Regions from separate parts of the Thalassotalea sp. PLHSN55 genome, predicted to be linked through region 1. Evidence: riboswitches for the same ligand, from Rfam matches in the RefSeq annotation. Region 1 holds a riboswitch; each other region holds the start of a gene.
What was found. Region 1 has a riboswitch for cobalamin ahead of ACRRSQ_RS04680 (TonB-dependent receptor domain-containing protein). Riboswitches for the same ligand answer to the same signal wherever they lie in the genome.
Positions count from the first base shown of each region.

Region 2: it holds a riboswitch for cobalamin, as region 1 does, so the genes downstream of both, cobO (cob(I)yrinic acid a,c-diamide adenosyltransferase) here and ACRRSQ_RS04680 (TonB-dependent receptor domain-containing protein) in region 1, are expected to answer to the same signal.
Region 3: it holds a riboswitch for cobalamin, as region 1 does, so the genes downstream of both, ACRRSQ_RS05325 (hypothetical protein) here and ACRRSQ_RS04680 (TonB-dependent receptor domain-containing protein) in region 1, are expected to answer to the same signal.

Region 1 covers NZ_JBPDIH010000002.1:347,591-350,750, forward strand. The annotation lists gene ACRRSQ_RS04680 (TonB-dependent receptor domain-containing protein) at 1-1,542, opposite strand, end outside; cobalamin riboswitch at 1,600-1,733, opposite strand; gene ACRRSQ_RS04685 (cobalamin-binding protein) at 1,760-2,620, opposite strand; gene ACRRSQ_RS04690 (cobyric acid synthase) at 2,617-3,160, opposite strand, start outside.
Region 2 covers NZ_JBPDIH010000007.1:251,429-254,588, reverse strand. The annotation lists gene ACRRSQ_RS15170 (M13 family metallopeptidase) at 1-1,343, shown strand, start outside; adenosylcobalamin-variant (AdoCbl-variant) riboswitch at 1,478-1,557, shown strand; gene cobO (cob(I)yrinic acid a,c-diamide adenosyltransferase) at 1,703-2,314, shown strand; gene ACRRSQ_RS15160 (YeiH family protein) at 2,381-3,160, opposite strand, start outside.
Region 3 covers NZ_JBPDIH010000002.1:500,919-504,078, reverse strand. The annotation lists gene ACRRSQ_RS05335 (3-keto-disaccharide hydrolase) at 1-620, shown strand, start outside; cobalamin riboswitch at 737-980, shown strand; gene ACRRSQ_RS05330 (hypothetical protein) at 939-1,118, shown strand; gene ACRRSQ_RS05325 (hypothetical protein) at 1,245-1,856, shown strand; gene ACRRSQ_RS05320 (cobyrinate a,c-diamide synthase) at 1,916-3,160, shown strand, end outside.

The DNA.
Region 1 (3,160 bases):
TTGTTTATCTTCAGTGCGAGTGTAAGCTAAAGCGACTTTTTGAGAGAAATCGTCAATATCTACTCGTAAGGTAGCTTCTGCACCTTCAATACCCGCTTTAGCGATATTGGCAGGTTTCCAGTTACCGCTGGCATCAGGCGCCCACGCAATTAAGTTTTCTACATCAGAGTTGTAAACCGCAAATTCAAAAGCGCCATTTTCAAACTGGTTTTTAACTAAAAATTCAGTACTTTCAATGCTTTCAGGTAATAAATCTGGGTTACCTTGACCAGGCCAATATAAATCGTTAAATGTTGGCGCTTTAAAGCCAGTACCTCGGTTTAAACTCACTAATAAATTTTCATCGACTTGATAGCCAAATGACACGTTATAAGTATTCTCACCACTTAAGCCAGATACTTCATCACGACGTACCGCACCTTCAAATAAAAATTGTGCCATTTGATGGCGTGCTTGTACAAATGCCGCACGCGTAATGCGCTCGTCTTTGTCCCAGCTGCTGTTGTTACCAGAGACTTGCTCATCATACCAATCAAAACCCGCGGTTAAGCTAGAAGCATCGCTAAAGCTATACTGACTCACTAATGAAAATTGGTCACGTTCAGTAGCAATAAAAGCAGCATCGTCTTTTTGGCCTGAAATGAAGTTAGCGCCTTCGTCTTGGCTAGTTGATAAAGATACTTCGGTGAAGAAATTTTCAACTTGGTATTGGCTGCCTACTTTTATCGAGTAGTTTTCATAGTCTTGTTCATTAGCGCCACCCCATTTAGGATCGTACTCTGAACCACCTTCTTCATAGCGAGAGACTAACTGAAACGATAATTCTTCAGATACTTGGCTTTTACCCACTAAACCAACTGAACGACGGTCGTAACCATCATCATCATCTTCATAAGTATTCGCGGTAAAACCGTCACTTTCTTCCATTGAAGCTGATAAGGTCAATGAGTGTTGCTCGTTGCCTAAACCTACTGCTCCTTCTGTTTTCCAAAAGCCATGGCTTCCCGTACCCGCCGAGACATAACCTTCACCTGAGGTAAGTTGCTTGGTAAATATTTGAATAACACCGCCAATTGCATCAGAACCCCAAAGCGCTGCACGCGGCCCTTTAACAATCTCAATACGCTCAATTAAACCAATAGACATCGCAGCAAAGTTAGTTGTGCCTAAAGTTGCAGAGCCGACACGCACGCCATCAACTAATACCAAGGTATGATCACTGTTAGTTCCGCGCATAAATACTGAGCTAGCTTGCCCAGCGCCGCCTTGGCTGACCACACTAATACCAGCAATAGTTTCTAATAAATCAGTAATATTTTGTGGTTGAATAAACTCAATATCTTGCTGAGAAATAACCTCAGTTGCCGATAACGACAAGAATTTATCTTGTTGCGTACGGTTTGCCGTTACCACAATATTTTCCATATCGTCTGTAGGCGTTGGAGCAGCTAATGCTGCACTTGAAAATACTACACTTGTTAATGCCAAATAAATTGGCGATTTTTTCATTTTTTTAGTTTGTACTAATTGTTTAGTTGTCATATTACCTCGTCTTAAAGTGCCCTCCGCACTTTATTGATCACCAGAAATTAAACACTGGCGATAATGAAGCAAGCTGTAGGCTGTCGGACTTATGCTCTCGATCAAGCAATTACCGTTGCGGGGGCAGTAGCAAATTTTCATTGCTTTCCCCTAAAGCTCGCCAAATAAAAGCAGAGTATTTCTGCTCGTTACGTTTTAATGCACTCTCTATTAGCTTTTAGCGATGCGCATCAATTTTTTCACACATATCTTCAACACCCGATAATAACCGTGTACTAAATCTATGCAGCAAATCTGCATTGACGTGAACAAAATGATTATTTTTCACGGCTGGAATTTCAGGCCATTGTTGCCAATTAACCACAGGTTGCACTTTTTTCGATTTTTCGTCTGGAATAATAATGATCTCTGGTTGAGCAACAATGACGTTTTCAATACCCACTTTTGGATATTGCGTTGGATTTTCACCAAAAACATTATCCCCCTGACAAATACCAAGCAGCTGACTCAACCAGGTGTCGTCGTTAATTGTCATCATAGGTTCAGGCCACAATTGGTAAAAAACCTTAGTTGAGCTTTTTCCGACTTGGCTGGTGCGAATTTGCTGTAACTTTTGCTCAAAGTGCTGCGCGACTTTTTTTGCTTGCTCTTCACGCGCGGTTAACTCGCCAAAATAGCGTATTTCTTTGGCGACATCTGCTACATTTTTAGGGTGGCTAAAAACCACGTTTAAGCCTAAACGCTGCATTTGTTCAATATCGCTTTGCTGATTACCTGTCGTCCAAGCAATCACTAAATCAGGTTTTAGCGCCAATATTTTTTCCATTTTTACGCCATGGTAACCACCAACACGTTCAATACTCAGCGCCTCCTCGGGAAAGTCTGAATACTCAACTGCGCCAACTATTTGTTTGCCTGCGCCAATATCAAACAGCATTTCAACAATATGAGGCGCCATGGCAATAATGCGCATATTTTGCTTTTGCTCATCACTGTCATTATCACCTGCGTGAACACTAGCAACCTGACTCACCAACAATAACGCGGTAAACACTATCGAGTTAAAAACTTTATTCATATCGGTGCCTTTTTTAATAGTGACTTATTTAATGTACCTTGTTGAATCACTTCGGTAATTTTTTCAATATCAAGGTATTGCTGACAAACACTGGCTAAACGCTCAAGCTGAATTTCACGATGTTCATCAAGGTCAATATGCTCGGTTATGCCATTATCTTTATCTACCCAATGTAAAATAAGCTCAGTAGCTTCGCGGCTATCAAACAGTCCATGCAAATAAGTTCCAATAATTTGCCCGTCTTGCGATACAACACCATCGGTCGTTAAGTTATCCGCGTCACATGCAGTGTCGACACTTAATTGAAGCTCGCTCAGCAGTGGCGAAGCTAATGCAGCACCTGAAGAACGTCCACAATGAATTTCATAACCTTTCACCTGACATGATTTGCCGGCTACGGTCATGGTGGCATGCGCCTTTGTTAAGGTTTTATCCGCGCTTAACACGGTAGTGATATCTAAAAAGCCTAAACCATCAACCCCCACTTTTGCCTGCGTTGAACTCGACTCAATACCTAAAGGGTCGAAAATTTTATTGCCC
Region 2 (3,160 bases), on a different contig from region 1:
AGCTCGCGGGTTACCACTGGACTCGTGTACAAAGTCGTGATAGCGAAAAGCGTTACAATAAATTCCAAGTGAGCCAATTAGCTGAATTAGCAGGCGACTTTAATTGGTCAGCTTACCTTGATGCTCAAGGCGTGGCTAAGCAAAAAGACATTATTATTAACCAACCTGATTTCATTGAAGGTTTTGGTAAAGTTTTCGCTAAATCTTCTTTAGCTGACTGGCAAACTTACTTAACGTTTCATACCTTAAGTGCCTATGCGGTTTATTTAACTGAAGAAATTGATAATGAGAATTTTGATTTCTATTCAAAACAGCTCAATGGTCGCCAAGAGCAACGCCCACAATGGAAGCGCGGTGTAAGTGTTGTTAATAATAACCTAGGTGAAGTTATTGGGAAAATCTACGTAGGTCGTCATTTTAAACCTGAAGCGAAAACTCGCATGAGTCAGTTGGTGGAAAATTTGCGTAGCGCTTATGGCGCAAGCATTGACGAGCTTGAGTGGATGGGCACAGACACCAAAGCTGCAGCGCATGTGAAATTAGCGGCATTTACTCCTAAAATTGGTTACCCAGATAAGTGGCAGGATTACTCAAAATTAACGATTTCAGCAGATGATTTAGTTGGCAACATTGTCCGCTCTGGCATGGTGGGTCATCACAAAGAAGTTGAAAAATTAGGTGGTCCAATTCAAGATTGGGAATGGGGTATGACACCACAAACCGTTAATGCTTATTACAACCCAACCGTGAATGAAATTGTATTTCCTGCAGCAATATTACAACCACCATTTTTCAATATGGCAGCAGATGACGCAGTAAATTACGGCGGCATTGGCGCGGTAATTGGCCATGAAATGGGCCACGGTTTTGATGACCAAGGCAGTAAGTACGATGCCGACGGCAACCTAAGAAATTGGTGGACAGAGCAAGACTTAGCAGAATTTGCTAAGCGCACCCAAATACTTGTTGAGCAATACGCGGGTTACGAAGTATTTGAAGGTTTACATGTTAATGGTGAGCTAACCTTAGGCGAAAACATTGGTGATTTATCAGGTGTTACTATCGCATATAAAGCCTATAAAGCCTCTTTAAATGGTCAAGAAGCACCAATTATCGACGGTTTAACTGGCGATCAACGTTTCTTTATGGGTTACGCGCAAATCTGGCGTTCAAAATTTGTAGAGAAGGCGATGCGCAACCGCGTGGCAACTGACCCACATTCACCGGGTGAATTTAGAGCCTTAGGTTCTTTATCAAACATGAATGAATTCTACCAAGCCTTTGACGTAAAAGAAGGTGATGCCATGTATATTGCCCCTGAGAAACGCGTAAAAATTTGGTAATTAAGCACTAGGTTTTATCGTTAATCGCAATGTAAAAAGGGCCAACAGGCCCTTTTTTATCAAACAATTTTTATTGTTTTGCGCTGCTATTAACGACAAGGTAAACTGGTGCAGTTTAATTGCCGTTAAAGAATTCGGTGATTGACTCGCAGGGGAAAATGGTGAAAGTCCATTGCTGTTCCCGCAACTGTAAAGCCAGAGTACCTGCCGCCAAAAGCTAAGCTAAATGACTAAGCTAAAAAACAATTAGATTAAATAGATATTCGTGCGGGAAAACACGAAGAGTGTCTGAATCAAAATGGTCCAGCGCACTACTTTCGCTCCTACATTGGTATCCTTAAAATATTAAGGCTCCTCTTATGACAGACAAAAAATCTCTTTCTAGTGAAGAAAAGCACCAACAACGCATGCAAAAGCTCAAAGACAAAATTGATGCAAAAGTTGACTCAGCAACCGAAGAACGCGGCATACTTATTGTTATTACTGGTAACGGTAAAGGCAAGTCAACGTCGGGTTTTGGTACAGTAACTCGTGCGGTTGGCCACGGTTTAACCGCTGGCGTTGCGCAATTTATTAAAGGCCAGTGGGATAGCGGCGAACGTAACTTATTAGAAAAAAATGGCGTAACTTTTCACGTAATGAATACCGGCTTTACTTGGAATACCCAAGATAAAAGTAAAGATATTGCTGCTGCAACCGCGGTTTGGGCTGAAGCTAAGAAAATGTTAGCCGACGATAGCATTGATCTGGTTTTATTAGATGAACTGACTTACATGTTGTCGTACAAATATCTAGATTTAGACGACGTGCTAGACGCAATAACTAATCGCCCAGTTAACCAGCATGTGGTTGTAACGGGGCGTGCTTGTCATCGTTCATTACTTGATATTGCCGACACCATCAGCGAAGTTCAACCAACGCGCCACGCCTTTAATGCTGGCATTAAAGCGCAAAAAGGCATTGATTGGTAACTAACTGAAAAGTCGAACGTTACACACCTTAAGGTTCGACTTTTTCTGAAACTATGATTGTCTTGTCTATAAGCAATACAAAACGCCCAAGATGATCAACACCGCAAAAAATAGCGTTTCGCAGGTCAGTAAAAATATCGGTTTCCAGCCAACCGACAGCACTTGAGCTAACGAGGTTTTAATACCTATTGCGACCATAGCAATGACAAGAAACCATTGAGATAATATTTTAATCACATCAACCAAAGCGGTTGGTAACAGTCCTAAATTATTCACTAACGCCAAGACAAAAAACACCACTAAAAAGCTTGGTATAAAGCTGCTAACGCCTTTCTTGCTACTTTGTCCTTGCCCTTTGAATAGCCAAAAAATGATCATCACAATCGGCAATAATAAAGCAACACGCATTAGCTTAATATACATCGCAATATCGCCAGTGGTTTCTGAAACCGAATAACCGGCACCTGCAACTTGGGCAACATCGTGAATAGCGCCGCCAAGAAATACGCCTGCAAGTTGATCTGATAAACCTAGCGTAGTTACCACAATCGGGTAAAAAATCATCGCCATCGTGCCGAGCGCGGTAATACTGACAACGGTTAATGCAAAAAACTTTTCAAACTGCGCGTTTTTAGGCAATACCGTTGATATAGCCGCTGCCGCAGATACGCCACATATTGCCACTGCGCCACCCGATAACACACCAAACGAGGTCGGTAATGACAATAATCGAGCAAGCACAACCGCAAAGCCCATAGAAACTATCATAGATGCAATAATCAACAATGGTGCTTCAAAGCCTAAAGACATGACATCAGCAAAGGCTATTCGCACTCCCACTAAAGC
Region 3 (3,160 bases), 150 kb from region 1:
TAACCCCAATTCCGTCAGACGCAATTCCTTTACTACAACAAGCAAGTGACGTAGAAAAATATTGGCAGCATACTAATGGAAAGCCGGTTAATTGGATTTACGAAAACGACCGTTTAACGGTGAAACCCAAAACAGGCTCTATTGTTACTAAGCAGAGCTTTTGTGATATGCAATTACACTTAGAATGGCGTGCGCCTATCGTGAGTGAACGCCGTAAAGATGCACCTCTTCATGCTAATAGCGGTATTAAAATACAAGAGCGTTATGAGGTCCAGATTCTTGATACATATAACAATAAAATTTACGTAAATGGTCAGGCCGGTTCAATTTATAAGCAAGCAGCGCCTTTGGTTGATGCTTTATCGCCGAGTGGTAAATGGAATACGTTTGACATTATTTTCCGCGCACCTCAATTTGATAACGCTGGTGTCCTTACTAAACCCGCACATATTACCGTGTTACATAATGGCGTATTAATACAAGACCACTTTGAAATAGAAGGCACAACTATGTATGTTGGTAAAGCAAAATACTTCAACGCACATGGCTGTAAACCTATATTGCTGCAAGATCACAATGGTGAAATTAGCTTTAGAAATATTTGGCTGAGGGAATTGTAAGGTTGAACGACCGGAATGTTTTTAGCTCGCCTTAGTAGATATCAATAATTATTTGTTTTTGTAAAAGCTGGTTTTATAAATTTGCATAGCGGTTGAATAACCTAGATGCATGCCGTAAGATCTGCCTTGATTTAGGTGTCTTGTGTTATTTTACAGATAAAAATTATCAGAAAAATAACGCTTTAAGATGAAACGTGAAACTGGTGAAATGCCAGTACTGCCCCCGCAACGGTAACTGTGAGCAGCAACAAAACCACTGTATAAAATCGCTTAGCCAACAGGCTTTGATGATAAATATGGGAAGGTGTTGCAGATGCGATGAACAGGAGTCCGGAGACCGGCCTGATCATATTTATTTTTAGCGCAAAGTTTAACGCCATTCGAATATCGTTAGCTGCTATTGATAAATATTACTCGACAACTGCGGTGGGCGGTTATTCAGAGAAAAGTACACGGTTTGTCTTACTGCCTGAAAATGAAATCATAAAAGCGCATTGATAAAGGTGCATTGTCGCGTTTTATCATTGTGAACGTTATTTTCATTGGCAGCATGTCTTAACTCGTTTACCTACTTTGATTTCCACCACCGTTACTATTAATTGTTTGTTAAATAGCGGTATTGTTATGAAATCAGCCACCTCAAATTTACCCATTCGTTTGGTCTTTGCCATTTTTGCCGTATTAACTTTGCTTATGCTGGCAACTCGTACGCATCACTTTGCCAGTTTGAATCATTTGCCGAGCGCTTCAATTGCTATTTTTTTCTTGGCGGGTATGTATTTACGTAATATGAAAGCCTTTTGGTTTTTTTATCTGCTTAGCGTGACTATCGATATGGCGTCATCGTATTACCGTGGTCAGTTTGGTGACTGCATTACCACCTCGTATCCGGCATTGGTCTTAAGCTATGGTGTGATGTTTGCGGCAGGTTTTTATGCTCGCCCCAACTGGCAGCAAAAGGGCCGGCAAATAAATGTGCTGCAAGTTGCCTTTGCGTTATTTGCGGCAAGCTCAATCGCCTTTTTTATCTCAAATGGTAGTTATTACGCATTCTCTGGCAAGTTCCCTGAACTGTCTTGGGCTGAATATTCAGCGCGTGTTGATAAGTACTTTTTCAAATATATTGTTAACCCGACCTTTTATGTGCTGTCAGCGGTGGTGATTGACTTTAACCTGAGCCATTTCTTTGCTGACAAAACCATCAATAACGCCGCCAATGTTAAACATAAACATTAGTTTGCTGAAGTTGATTTTTACATTATCGAGCAAGGTATTTTCATTGAAGGAGTTTATCAGTGGCTATAGAAAATAAAGCCTTTAGGCATCGACCGCAGCAGCAAGCAGGTAGCGGCGTAAAGTGTTCTGCACTCATTGTTGCAGCGCCGCATTCAGGCTCAGGCAAAACCACCGTAACTGCTGCACTCGCGCGCTATCACCGTAATTTAGGGCGCAAGGTCACGGTATTTAAAGTCGGGCCAGACTTTATTGATCCTATGATCCTCAGGCAAGCCAGTGAAGAGCTAGTATATCAATTAGATCTTTGGTTAGTCGGCGAGCAGGGTTGCCAAGAGCTGCTATATCGTGCGGCACAAGAGTCAGATCTGATCTTAATTGAAGGAGTCATGGGGCTATTTGACGGCACGCCAAGTAGCGCAGATTTAGCCGAGTATTTTAATATTCCCGTACTGGGCGTGATTGACGCCAAAGCCATGGCGCAAACCTTTGCCGCGGTTACCTTTGGTTTAGCCAAGTTTCGTGAAAACATGCCTTTTTCTGGGGTGCTTGCCAATCGTGTTAATAGCGACCGACATGGCGAGTTACTCAGTAATAGTTTACCTGATGAATTTACGTATTACGGCCGCATGCCAAAAGACGATAGCATTACTTTGCCGGAGCGTCATTTAGGTTTAGTACAGGCACAAGAATTGGCGGATATTGATAGCCAACTTGATCAAGCGGCTAGCTACATCGCCAATACTAAACTGGTTAATTTACCGGAAAAAGTCGAGTTTTTTAGCGCACAACAAACCGCACAGCTACAAGGCAATGAGCAGGCATTGTCAGGTACTCGCATTATTATTATTCGCGACGCTGCCTTTAGCTTTATTTATGCCGCGAATATCGCCTTTTTAAAGCAAGCAGGCGCAGACATTATTTACTGCTCTGCACTAACCGATAAGCACTTACCTGATGGTGATATTTTATATATCCCCGGTGGTTACCCAGAATTGTACGCGGAAAAACTAAAAACTAATGTCAGTTTTATCAATAGCGTTCAAAGCTTTGCTAATAGTCAAAAACCAATAATTGCTGAATGTGGCGGCATGTTATATCTGCTAGAGCAACTTACTGACTTATCTGGGCAAAAATTCCCTATGCTCGGCTTACTACCGGGTAAAGCGGTTATGCAGAAAAAGCTGGCTGCGATTGGCTCGCAGTGGGTTAACTTATCGATGTTATGCCAAGAACAAACTGCAAACCCGATAATGCGCGGTCATAGCTTTCATTATTCCAGCGCTGAAGTGTCTATCGAACCGATT